DNA from 2 places in the Lysinibacillus louembei genome. Region 2 is predicted to be linked to the other one. Evidence: riboswitches for the same ligand, from Rfam matches in the RefSeq annotation. Region 2 holds a riboswitch; the other holds the start of a gene.

What was found. Region 2 has a riboswitch for lysine ahead of R6U77_RS04060 (amino acid permease). Riboswitches for the same ligand answer to the same signal wherever they lie in the genome.
Positions count from the first base shown of each region.
Region 1: linked by a shared signal. The riboswitch ahead of R6U77_RS15020 (transporter substrate-binding domain-containing protein) and the one ahead of R6U77_RS04060 (amino acid permease) in region 2 are both predicted to bind lysine.

Region 1 covers NZ_CP137624.1:3,012,090-3,018,079, reverse strand. Annotated here, with positions in the region: gene odhB (2-oxoglutarate dehydrogenase complex dihydrolipoyllysine-residue succinyltransferase) at 1-1,129, shown strand, start outside; gene R6U77_RS15025 (hypothetical protein) at 1,280-1,546, opposite strand; lysine riboswitch at 1,691-1,877, shown strand; gene R6U77_RS15020 (transporter substrate-binding domain-containing protein) at 1,994-2,842, shown strand; gene R6U77_RS15015 (amino acid ABC transporter permease) at 2,914-3,651, shown strand; gene R6U77_RS15010 (amino acid ABC transporter ATP-binding protein) at 3,648-4,382, shown strand; gene R6U77_RS15005 (DUF6501 family protein) at 4,686-4,883, shown strand; gene R6U77_RS15000 (toxic anion resistance protein) at 4,925-5,980, opposite strand; gene R6U77_RS14995 (5-bromo-4-chloroindolyl phosphate hydrolysis family protein) at 5,983-5,990, opposite strand, start outside.
Region 2 covers NZ_CP137624.1:842,996-848,985, reverse strand. Annotated here, with positions in the region: rRNA gene R6U77_RS04070 (23S ribosomal RNA) at 1-1,850, shown strand, start outside; rRNA gene rrf (5S ribosomal RNA) at 1,919-2,034, shown strand; lysine riboswitch at 2,723-2,903, shown strand; gene R6U77_RS04060 (amino acid permease) at 2,979-4,448, shown strand; gene R6U77_RS04055 (SEL1-like repeat protein) at 4,487-5,990, opposite strand, start outside.

The sequences.
Region 1 (5,990 bases), 1.8 Mb from region 2:
AGAAACAGATAAAGTAAACGCAGAAATCATTTCAGAAGAAGCAGGCGTATTAACACAAATTTTAGCTGAAGAAGGCGACACAGTGCTTGTTGGACAAGTGATTGCCGTTGTAGAAGCAGGCGAAGGCGCAGCGCCAGCGCCAGCAGCACAAGAAGCGGCACCAGCGCCAGCTGCTCCTGCACAGGAAGCACCAAAAGCTGCTGCAGCACCAGCACCGGCTGTTGAAACATCAAACGAACGTGTAGTAGCAAGCCCAGCAGCACGTAAATTAGCACGTGAAAAAGGTATCGACTTAGCAGCTGTATCACCAGTAGACCCACAAGGTCGCGTGCGTGTACAAGACGTAGCAGCACATGGTACAGCACCAGTGGCAGCAGCGCCAATCGCAACAAATAACGGTCCAGTTGTTTTTGCTCCAGCAGCAGAAACAGATCGCGTAACAATTGAAAAAATGTCTCGTCGTCGTCAAACAATTGCGAAACGCTTATTAGAAGTGAAGCAATCAACAGCGATGTTAACAACATTTAACGAAATCGACATGACAAACATCATGGCATTACGTAAACGCAAGCAAGACCAATTCGTGAAAGAAAACGACATTAAATTAGGCTTCATGTCATTCTTCACAAAAGCAGTTGTTGCAGCACTTAAGAAATACCCTTACGTAAATGCACAAATCAATGGTGACGAAATTCACTTAAACAACTTCTTCGATATCGGTATTGCCGTATCAACTGAAGAAGGCTTAGTTGTACCAGTTGTGCGTGATGCAAACGCTAAAAACTTTGCAGACATCGAAAAAGATATCGCAGACTTAGCGAAAAAAGCACGCGATAAAAAATTAGGCTTAAACGACATGGCAGGCGGCTCATTCACAATCACAAACGGTGGTGTATTCGGCTCATTAATGTCAACACCAATCATGAACGGTACACAAGCTGGTATTTTAGGTATGCACTCAATCGTTCAACGCCCAGTAGCAGTAAACGGCGAAATCGAAATCCGTCCAATGATGTACGTGGCATTATCATATGATCACCGTATTATCGATGGTAAAGATTCTGTAGGCTTCCTAAAAACAGTAAAAGAATTAATCGAGAACCCAGAAGATTTATTATTAAACTCATAATTGAAAATGAAAGCAGTCAGACGCTTTGTCTGGCTGCTTTTTTATGAGGAAAAAGTCCCGATTTGCTCAACGAATAATGAAATTCGCTCAACCAATGCCAAAATTCGCTCAACGAACATGCAAACTCGCTCAACCAATCGCCGAATTCGCTCATCGAATAACGTATACTAAAAGGATATTCGATAAATGAAGCCCTGCCAATCCAGCAGGAATAAACGCCCACAAATATCTTTTTTGCTGAAAAGCCATAGAAGCTACTAATGACCAACAGATTACACTAACAATTTGAAACCAAAGTGATTGATCCATATCTAAATCTCTTCTTATCCATAGTAAATAGTAACAAAACCCCATTACTAAACTCCAAAATGTCCATCCGATAATGGTTTTGATTTTAATTTTCTTCTTCTTCTTCACACTATTTAACCTCCCATCAAGCCCTTAATGATGATTATATCAAATTAAGCTACTTCCAAGTTAAACCAGCATAAATCATATTGACAATAGTAATTTCGTAGTATATCATTTACCTAATAACTTTATAAGTAATGCCTCACGTTCAAGTGGGGTAGAGGCGCGGTATTTAATAGTTTTTCATGGAGTTTGAGCAACAGTGAAATGGAAAAGAAGGAAATATCGCCGAAGTGTATCGGGAGGCTCTTATCCGATATGCTGGGTCTGTAGTGAATAACTGCAGGACTGTCTTGAGTATTTCTTTCCAGCTTACTCAAGTTGTGCTATCTCATCAATGGAACTAAGAGGATTTGGGCTTTTATTTTATTAAATGGCAGCGACCTAAAATTCTTTAGGTCGCTTTTTTGTATAAAATAAAGCCTAAAAACTAAAGAAAAGGAGCAATTTACGATGAACAAAAAATTAATGATGATGCTTGTGGCCATGCTAACTGCACTTATTGTAGCGGCATGTGGCACGGGTAGCGACGACAAAAACGCTTCATCAGAAGGCGGCGAAGAAGGTAAAAAAGTATTGAAAGTAGGCATGGAGGCAGGCTATGCACCGTTCAACTGGACACAGCAGACAGACGCGAATGGGGCAGTAAAAATTAGTGGCTCTGCGGAATATGCGGGGGGCTACGATGTGCAAATCGCGAAAAAAATCGCAGATGAGCTTGGCTTGGAGCTTGAAATTGTCAAAACAGAATGGGATGGTTTAGTACCAGCACTACAATCAGGCGTTGTAGATGCAATTATCGCAGGGATGAGCCCAACGGAAGAGCGTAAGCAATCAATCGATTTCACATCAAACTACTACACATCTGATTTCGTTATCGTTGTGAAAAAAGGCAGCCCATATGAAAATGCCAAAACATTAGCTGAATTTTCAGGAGCAAAAATCACATCACAGCTAAATACATCGAACTATTTAGTAATCGACCAAATTCCTGGTGTGAAAAAGGAAGTAGCAATGGATAACTTCCCTGCAATGCGTATTGCTGTTCAATCAGGTGTAATTGACGGCTACGTAGCAGAACGCCCTGAAGCGATTTCCGCTGCAATGGCAAATGAAAACTTTGCATATGCAGAGCTAGAAGATGGCTTTGAAACAGACCCAGGTGCAACAGATGTAGCGATTGGTGTACGTAAAGGCTATGAGCTGACAGAGAAAATGAATGAAGTATTAGCAAGCATTTCTGAGGATGACCGTCAAAAGTTAATGGAAGAGGCAATTGCTAATCAGCCAGCTGCTGAATAACAATGGCAAGCTAATTGTCTGAGAAGCATATCGCTTTTCAGACAATTTCTTGAAGGAGAAGGAGGGATTTTATGCAGTTTGAAACGGTGCTAGTGATGCTACAAAATAACTGGCCGATGTTTTTGCGCGGCGCTTACATGACAATCGCAATTGCCATTATTAGTACAATTATTGGTGCGTTTATCGGATTGTTTATCGGTATTATGCATACGATTCCAATGAAATCAAAATCATGGTCATTGAAAACGATCTTATTAAAAATTATTAATTTTATTTTAACTTGTTATGTGGAAGTTTTCCGTGGTACACCAATGATTGTACAGGCGATGGTTGTCTTTTATGGATTAGCGGCATATGGCATCGAGCTGAATCGCTTTGTTGCAGCACTTGTTGTTGTTGGATTAAATACAGGTGCTTATATGGCTGAAATTGTTCGTGGTGGAATTGTATCTGTTGATAAAGGGCAATATGAAGCAGCCCAAGCAATTGGCATGAATCACGTTAAAACGATGGTATTCGTTATTTTACCTCAGGTGATACGCAATATTTTACCTGCAACAGGCAATCAGCTTGTCATGAATATTAAAGATTCTGCCGTGCTAAGTGTTATTAGTGTGACGGAGCTATTTTTCCAAACGAAATCGATTGGAGGCGCGAGCTTTAAATATGCGGAAGCCTTTTTAATTGCCAGCTTGATGTATTTAATTTTGACATTTACGGCAACGCGGATTCTGCGTCTTATCGAGCGCAAAATCGATGGGGCAGATGCCTACCAAGTAGATAAAGAACGGGAGGGGCAAGTGCAATGACAGCGGTAATTGAAATTAAAAATTTAAGCAAATCATTTGGCTCTCATGAGGTGTTACGCGATGTGAATTTTTCGGTAGCAAAAGGGGAGGTTGTTTGCTTAATTGGCTCCTCTGGCTCAGGGAAATCGACATTGCTTCGCTGTGTCAATCTACTTGAAACGCCTTCTGGTGGCAGCATCATTTATAATGGTGAAAATATTTTAGACAATCAGCATAATGTGGAGGAATACCGCACACATTTAGGTATGGTATTTCAACAGTTTAATTTATTTAATAATTTAAATGTGTTGAACAATTGTACACTTGGTCAACAAAAAGTGCTAAAGCGCAGCAAGGCAGAGGCGATTGATAATGCGATGAAATATTTAGAAATCGTTGGAATGGCAAAGTATAAAAATGCGAAGGCGCGTCAGCTCTCGGGTGGACAAAAGCAGCGTGTAGCCATTGCGCGAGCATTAGCGATGGACCCAGATGTTATGCTATTTGATGAGCCAACATCAGCACTTGATCCTGAGATGGTAGGGGAAGTATTAAAAGTAATGCGTACACTAGCAGATCAAGGCAATACAATGCTGATTGTAACACATGAGATGGAGTTTGCACGTGAAGTGGCTGACCGTATCGTCTTTATGGATAAAGGTGTTATTGTCGAGGAAGGTCGCCCAGAACAAGTGTTAGTCAACCCGAAACATGAGCGCACGAAGGAATTTTTAAAGCGTACATTGAAATAATCAACTACGCCTCAGCGCAATTGATTATTCCGCTATGTAAAGTTAGCGTCTTGAATTCCATTCGGAAACGATGACGAAAATAATTGCAAATGCAATAGCTAAAGCCCAAAACCAGCTTGGTATGCTTGACATAGTATTCACCTCATTTATGATTTTAACATGCCCATAAGTTCGCTTCAAACAAGTGCTATAAAAAGGGCAAAGATGATAATTATTTAGGCGAAATGCTATCATTCATGCAAAAAATCATATAAAATAATAAAGAAATCAATGTTATGTAGATAAAGTGAGGTTATTGCGTTCATGTTACATTTGAAATGGAAAGAAGCACCAACGATTCGCACTGTAAAATGTGTGCATACGAATGCCGCAAAATATTTAGTGTCAAATGTGCTAACAGTTGGCAAAGAGTACGAAGTGAAAAATGAAACAGAGGAATTTCTTTTTGTAGTAGACAACACAGGCAATGTCGGTGGCTACTATAAAGATTACTTTGAATGAAAAAGCGAGACCAAAGTCCCTAAAGGCTTTGGTCTCGTTTTTTAGATAGATTCAAAAACATCATTTGTTTTTGCGTGGACGCGCAACGTTTCTTCAATATCTTGTACTAATCTTAATTGCGTTTGCTTAAATTGGTCGATATCTGCATGTGTAATGCCTGCCTGCTTTGATTTCATTTGTAGCATTTTTCCATTTTTACGTGCAAGCTCATCAGAGGCACGCATTAATTTATCCTGTGCTTCCGCTACACGACGCTGCTGATTCATTGTTAACAGCGTAGAAATTTGCGTTTGCCACATCGGAATCGTCGTCATTACAGATGCCTGTATTTTATCGATTAATAGCTGATTCGTTTGCTGCATTAAGCGAATTTGTGGCGCTGCCTGAATGGCAATTTCACGCGATATTTGCATATCATATAAGCGGCGATCAAGCCATTCAATCGCCATTTTTTTGTCGTTTAATTGCTGTAGTTCCATCGGGTCTGTCGGCTCAACGGAAGGCAGATTCTTTTTCGCATCTGCTAGCTTCAGCTCAGCTGCTGCAATATAAACATTAATTTCTGTAAAGTATTGCTCATTTAACGAATATAAATCATTTAATAGCTTAAAATCACGCAATAAACCCATTTGAGCATGCTCTAGCTGAATGGCAAGGCGGTCAATTTGCTTGCTTAGCCTTTTATAATGTGTCATGACCTCCTGTGTCGATTGCTTTTGCTTAGAAAAAAGCTTACTTAAAAAGCCTTTTTCCTGTTGCACAAGCGCATCGGGGTTAATTTGCTCTAAATAAGAAATGAGCTGTGAGAGCACCTCGCCGACTTTACTATGATCTTTGCGATGAATATGGACTGCCATATTTGCTGTAAAATCACGAAGTGCTTGCTGCGCCTGTAAGCCAAAAGCAAGCACGTTTTCATATACATGAATTTTTAATTCTCCAGCTAAAGTAAGTGCACGGCCTTTATCATGCTGGCTCAGTGCGGCGTAAAGAGGGCTGACAGAATAACTTTCCTGCGCTAGCTGAAATTCCCCTTCAGCAATTTCAGCAAAGCGACTTCCCGCATTTTTAAATGCTTCAAATGGATTTTGTTGCATGATTATTCAC
Region 2 (5,990 bases):
TGTGGCGTTGCTTAGACAACCAGGATGTTGGCTTAGAAGCAGCCATCATTTAAAGAGTGCGTAATAGCTCACTGGTCGAGTGACACTGCGCCGAAAATGTATCGGGGCTAAACGATTCACCGAAGCTGTGGATTGACATCTACGATGTCAGTGGTAGGAGAGCGTTCTAAGTGCGTTGAAGTCAGACCGGAAGGACTGGTGGAGCGCTTAGAAGTGAGAATGCCGGTATGAGTAGCGAAAGACGGGTGAGAATCCCGTCCACCGTATGACTAAGGTTTCCTGAGGAAGGCTCGTCCGCTCAGGGTTAGTCGGGACCTAAGCCGAGGCCGACAGGCGTAGGCGATGGACAACAGGTTGATATTCCTGTACTACCTCCCCACCGTTTGAGTAATGGGGGGACGCAGGAGGGTAGGGTAAGCAGAGCGTTGGTTGTCTCTGTTCAAGCAGTAAGGCGTGTGTGTAGGCAAATCCGCACACTGATACGTTGAGCTGTGATGACGAGTCCGTATGGACGAAGTTCCTGATCTCACACTGCCAAGAAAAGCCTCTAACGAGGTGGGAGGTACCCGTACCGCAAACCGACACAGGTAGTCGAGGAGAGAATCCTAAGGTGTGCGAGAGAACTCTCGTTAAGGAACTCGGCAAAATGACCCCGTAACTTCGGGAGAAGGGGTGCTCTTGAGCGTGCAAGCGCATGAGAGCCGCAGTGAATAGGCCCAGGCGACTGTTTAGCAAAAACACAGGTCTCTGCAAAACCGTAAGGTGACGTATAGGGGCTGACGCCTGCCCGGTGCTGGAAGGTTAAGAGGAGTGGTTAGCGCAAGCGAAGCTATGAATTGAAGCCCCAGTAAACGGCGGCCGTAACTATAACGGTCCTAAGGTAGCGAAATTCCTTGTCGGGTAAGTTCCGACCCGCACGAAAGGCGTAACGATCTGGGCACTGTCTCAACGAGAGACTCGGTGAAATTATAGTACCTGTGAAGATGCAGGTTACCCGCGACAGGACGGAAAGACCCCGTGGAGCTTTACTGTAGCTTGATATTGAATTTTGGTACAACTTGTACAGGATAGGTAGGAGCCAGAGATCTCGGAGCGCCAGCTTCGAAGGAGGCGTCGGTGGGATACTACCCTGGTTGTATTGAAATTCTAACCCATGCCCCTTAGCGGGGCAGGAGACAGTGTCAGGCGGACAGTTTGACTGGGGCGGTCGCCTCCTAAAAGGTAACGGAGGCGCCCAAAGGTTCCCTCAGAATGGTTGGAAATCATTCGTAGAGTGTAAAGGCACAAGGGAGCTTGACTGCGAGACCTACAAGTCGAGCAGGGTCGAAAGACGGGCTTAGTGATCCGGTGGTTCCGCATGGAAGGGCCATCGCTCAACGGATAAAAGCTACCCCGGGGATAACAGGCTTATCTCCCCCAAGAGTCCACATCGACGGGGAGGTTTGGCACCTCGATGTCGGCTCATCGCATCCTGGGGCTGTAGTCGGTCCCAAGGGTTGGGCTGTTCGCCCATTAAAGCGGTACGCGAGCTGGGTTCAGAACGTCGTGAGACAGTTCGGTCCCTATCCGTCGTGGGCGTAGGAAATTTGAGAGGAGCTGTCCTTAGTACGAGAGGACCGGGATGGACATACCGCTGGTGTACCAGTTGTCGTGCCAACGGCATCGCTGGGTAGCTATGTATGGACGGGATAAGTGCTGAAAGCATCTAAGCATGAAGCCCCCCTCAAGATGAGATTTCCCATTACGCAAGTAAGTAAGATCCCTCAAAGACGATGAGGTAGATAGGTTCGAGGTGGAAGTGTGGCGACACATGGAGCTGACGAATACTAATCGATCGAGGACTTAACCACATTCTAAACTTGTTTCAATGACCGTTTATCCAGTTTTGAAAGAATAATTTCTTTCCAATTTAATACGGTGAAGTGATGATGGCAAAGAGGTCACACCCGTTCCCATACCGAACACGGAAGTTAAGCTCTTTAGCGCCGATGGTAGTTGGGGGTTTCCCCCTGTGAGAGTAGGACGTCGCTTCGCAACAATGAGACCACTGAATATTCAGTGGTTTTTTTGTGTATAGAGTAGGAAATCCCCAACTATCAAAAGGTCAGGTTGGCGCGGTATCGGTAGCAAACAATTGCACTTTCCTTTATACGAACCTGATATGAAGCAGTGCAGTGAAGCGGTGGAGTTCAAGGCGCCAAGGCGTGTGGAGCGGAATGTACATGGTACATGAGCACCGTAAGCGCTGCGGGCAATGAAGAAATCCGTTGCTGCACTGCGTTGAGAGTGCTGATGGTAGTTGGGGCTGTCTCCTGTGAGAGTAGGACATCGCTTCGCAACAACAAGACTACTGAGCATTCAGTGATTTTGTTGTGCATATAAAATTCCCTCGCTAATAAAATTGGGCCAAATAAGTTGTTTTACGGGCGAGTTCAATGCATAATCGGGCGGATTTCTTCCTAAAATGGGCGAGTTATTATTGGTAGCCTCTTATAATAGTACCAAACTTACTTATAAATTTTGTTATAAATACTAAATGCTCAAGCGTTCCATATTGCGAAAAATCCTCCTCCTGACACAATCGAGTGAATGAAGTCTTTAGAACTGTTTAAAAAAGTGATAGACTTCCTGATTTAGTATGTTGCCTCATTTTTCATTGCAAGTGAGCATTTATTATGTTAAAATAATATGCGTTATAAATTTAATAATAAACCTCAAGTTTGATTGGGGTAGAGGTCGCAATATTTAAAAGTACGCTAATGGAAATGGCAAGCATTGATGAAATTAGTGGAAAGGAAATATTGCCGAAGTGTGAGGGAGCTTGTAACCTTCATGCTGGGGCTGCGTTCGAAAGGAGCAGAACTGTCACGTTTGTTGAGACAACGTGTTGAGCTATCAAAAAACTAAGGATGAATGTAGCCATCACAGTGTCTTGTGATGGTATTTTTTTGTCTTGAAATTAGGAAGGAAGCTATACAGTGAGTGATATTAAAATTAATCAGCTTGGTCATAAACCACCGAAGCTGCAAAAAGCATTAAAAAGTCGCCATATTACAATGATTTCCTTAGGAGGAACAATCGGAACAGGGTTGTTTTTAGCGAGTGGAGGTGCTATTGCCCAAGCTGGTCCTGGAGGCGCATTGTTAGCCTATGGACTGATTGGAATTATGGTGTACTTCTTAATGACCAGCTTAGGGGAGATGGCTGCTTATATGCCATCATCGGGATCTTTTAGTACGTATGCGAGTAAATTTGTTGATCCAGCGCTAGGGTTTGCGCTGGGATGGAATTATTGGTATAACTGGGCGATTACGATTGCGGCCGAAATTGCAGCCGTATCCCTGATTATGAAATATTGGTTTCCAAATAGCTCATCGGTTATTTGGACAGTATTGTTTATCATAGTAGTGTTAACTTTTAATCTTTTGTCTGTTAAAAGTTATGGGGAAAGTGAATATTGGTTTGCGATGATTAAAGTCGCAACAGTTATTGTGTTTATTATTATCAGCTTCTTAATGATTTTTGGAATTTTAGGTGGGCAAGCACCTGTCGGATTTACAAATTTCTTTATTCATGATGGACCGTTTCATGGGGGCTTTTTTGCTACCTTTGGGATTTTTCTTGCAGCGGGATTTTCGTTTCAAGGTACAGAATTGCTAGGGGTAACAGCTGGTGAGACAGATAATCCAGAGAAAAATATTCCGAAGGCTGTTAAATCTGTGTTTTGGAGAATTTTATTGTTTTATATTTTAGCTATTGCCGCAATTGGTTTATTAATTCCTTTTACGGATGAGCGTTTATTATCAGAGGATATTGCTGTATCTCCATTTACATTAGTGTTTGATCGCCTTGGTATCGCTGTGGCTGCATCTTTTATGAATGCCATCATTTTGACAGCGATGCTATCAGCGGGAAATTCAGGGCTTTATGCAGCATCACGTATGCTTTGGCAGTTAGCTGTAGAAGGTAAAGCTCCAAGATTTTTGATGAAGCTAAGTCATCGCGGTATTCCAATTTATGCACTGCTTGCAACATTAGCAGTGGGGAGCTTAGCATTTTTAGCTTCTTTCTTTGGGGATGGGGTAGTATATATTTGGTTATTGAATGCTTCAGGAATGTCAGGCTTTATTGCTTGGCTTGGTATTGCTTATAGTCATTATCGATTTCGAAGAGCATTTGTTGCACAAGGTATGGATTTATCCTTATTACCTTATAAAGCGAGATGGTATCCGTTTGGCCCATTGTTTGCTTTAACAGTTTGCTTAATTGTTGTGCTTGGACAAAACTATACAGCATTTATGGGAGATAAAATTGACTGGTACGGTATTCTTGTTTCGTATATCGGTATTCCATTATTTTTACTGCTTTGGATTGGCTATAAAATTAAATATAAAACCAAGCTTTTGCCGTTGGAAGCATGTGATTTGAAAGTAGAGGCTTCTAAATAGATGAAAATAGGCTGTGTGATTTCGCACAGCCTATTTTTTTATTGGATAGATTTTTTTAGCCAGTATGTTGCTTCGGCATAATCTTGCGCAACGCCAAGTCCTTTTTTGTATAACATACCTAGTTGAAATTGTGCTTTAATATGACCGTTTATAGCAGCTCGACGATACCATTTGGCTGCTTCGGAGTAATCGTGTGAAACGCCTTCTCCGTTCGCATACATTTGTGCGAGCTGGAATTGTGCTTTTGGGTACCCTTTAAAGGCGGAAAGGCTGATCCATTTAGCGGCCTCAGTGTAATCAACAGCAACGCCAAGCCCTTTATCGAAAATATTGCCTAGTTTATACTGTGCGAGCATATGACCTTGGTCAGCGGCAAGGCGATAACAATGACGGGCTTCATCATAATTTTTTTCGACACCAAGCCCTTGCTCATAAAGTAAGCCCAGCTCGTATTCTGCCTGGAGATGGTGCTGCTCAACAGCTGATTGAAGCCATTTAGCAGCTTCTGTATAGGTAAGCTCATGTAAATAATGCATACCTAGCTCAAACTGGGCATCTGCATGACCACGTATGGCAGCGCGCTTTAGCCATTTCATCATAAGAGGGCTTTCGCTATTGACTTTTTTATAAAGCATTGCTAAGTCGTAACAGGCACTAATATGTTCGTTCGCAGCGGCTTTTGATAGCCAGTCCATTGCTTGCTTTTCATTATTTTGCAGCTTATACATAAGACCTAACGTATATTGAGCATTTGTATGGTTTGCATTGGCTGCAAGGAGAAGCCATTTAAGTGCCTCATCAATGTTTTTTTCGACACCGTCTCCTGTACGATATAATAAAGCAAGCTGAAATTGCGCATTCGTATGATTTTGCAATGCAGCACTTAAAAACCATTTGGCAGCCTCGGCATAGTTAGTTGTTACACCTCGCCCTTTGCTATACATATAGCCTAAATTGTATTGAGCACTTGCATCGCCGGCGACAGCAGCTTTTGAAAATAGCTCGATGGCTTGTTGGAAGTTTTGCTCAACACCTGTGCCATTATGATATAAGAAGCCTAAATTATTGAGCGCACTCGTGTTACCTTGACTTGCAGCGAGCTCGTACCATTTAGCAGCCTCCACGTAGTTTTGAGGTACGCCCCTTCCTTGATTATATAGGGAGCCTAAATTATATTGCGCATCTGCATGACCGCTTTGTGCAGCTAGCTGATAAAGTTCAGCTGCTTTTTGGGCATCTTGCTCAATGCCAAGCCCTAATTCGTAAAGTACACCTAATGCATATTGTGCATCTGCTTCATGTTGTGCCGCAGCTAAAGAGTACCATTTCACAGCTTCTTCATAGTTTTGAGTGACACCTTTGCCGTGATTGTAAAGAACGCCTAAATTATATTGAGCGCTAGCATCGCCAGCAGTCGCTGCCACTAAAAACCACTGTCTCATCGCTTCAAAATTATCGCTTGTATCCTCATGATTTTGTTTAAGATGTAAGGCTGACGTAGATAATCTCTCACCATCTTTTAATTCCTTTAAATACCATTCG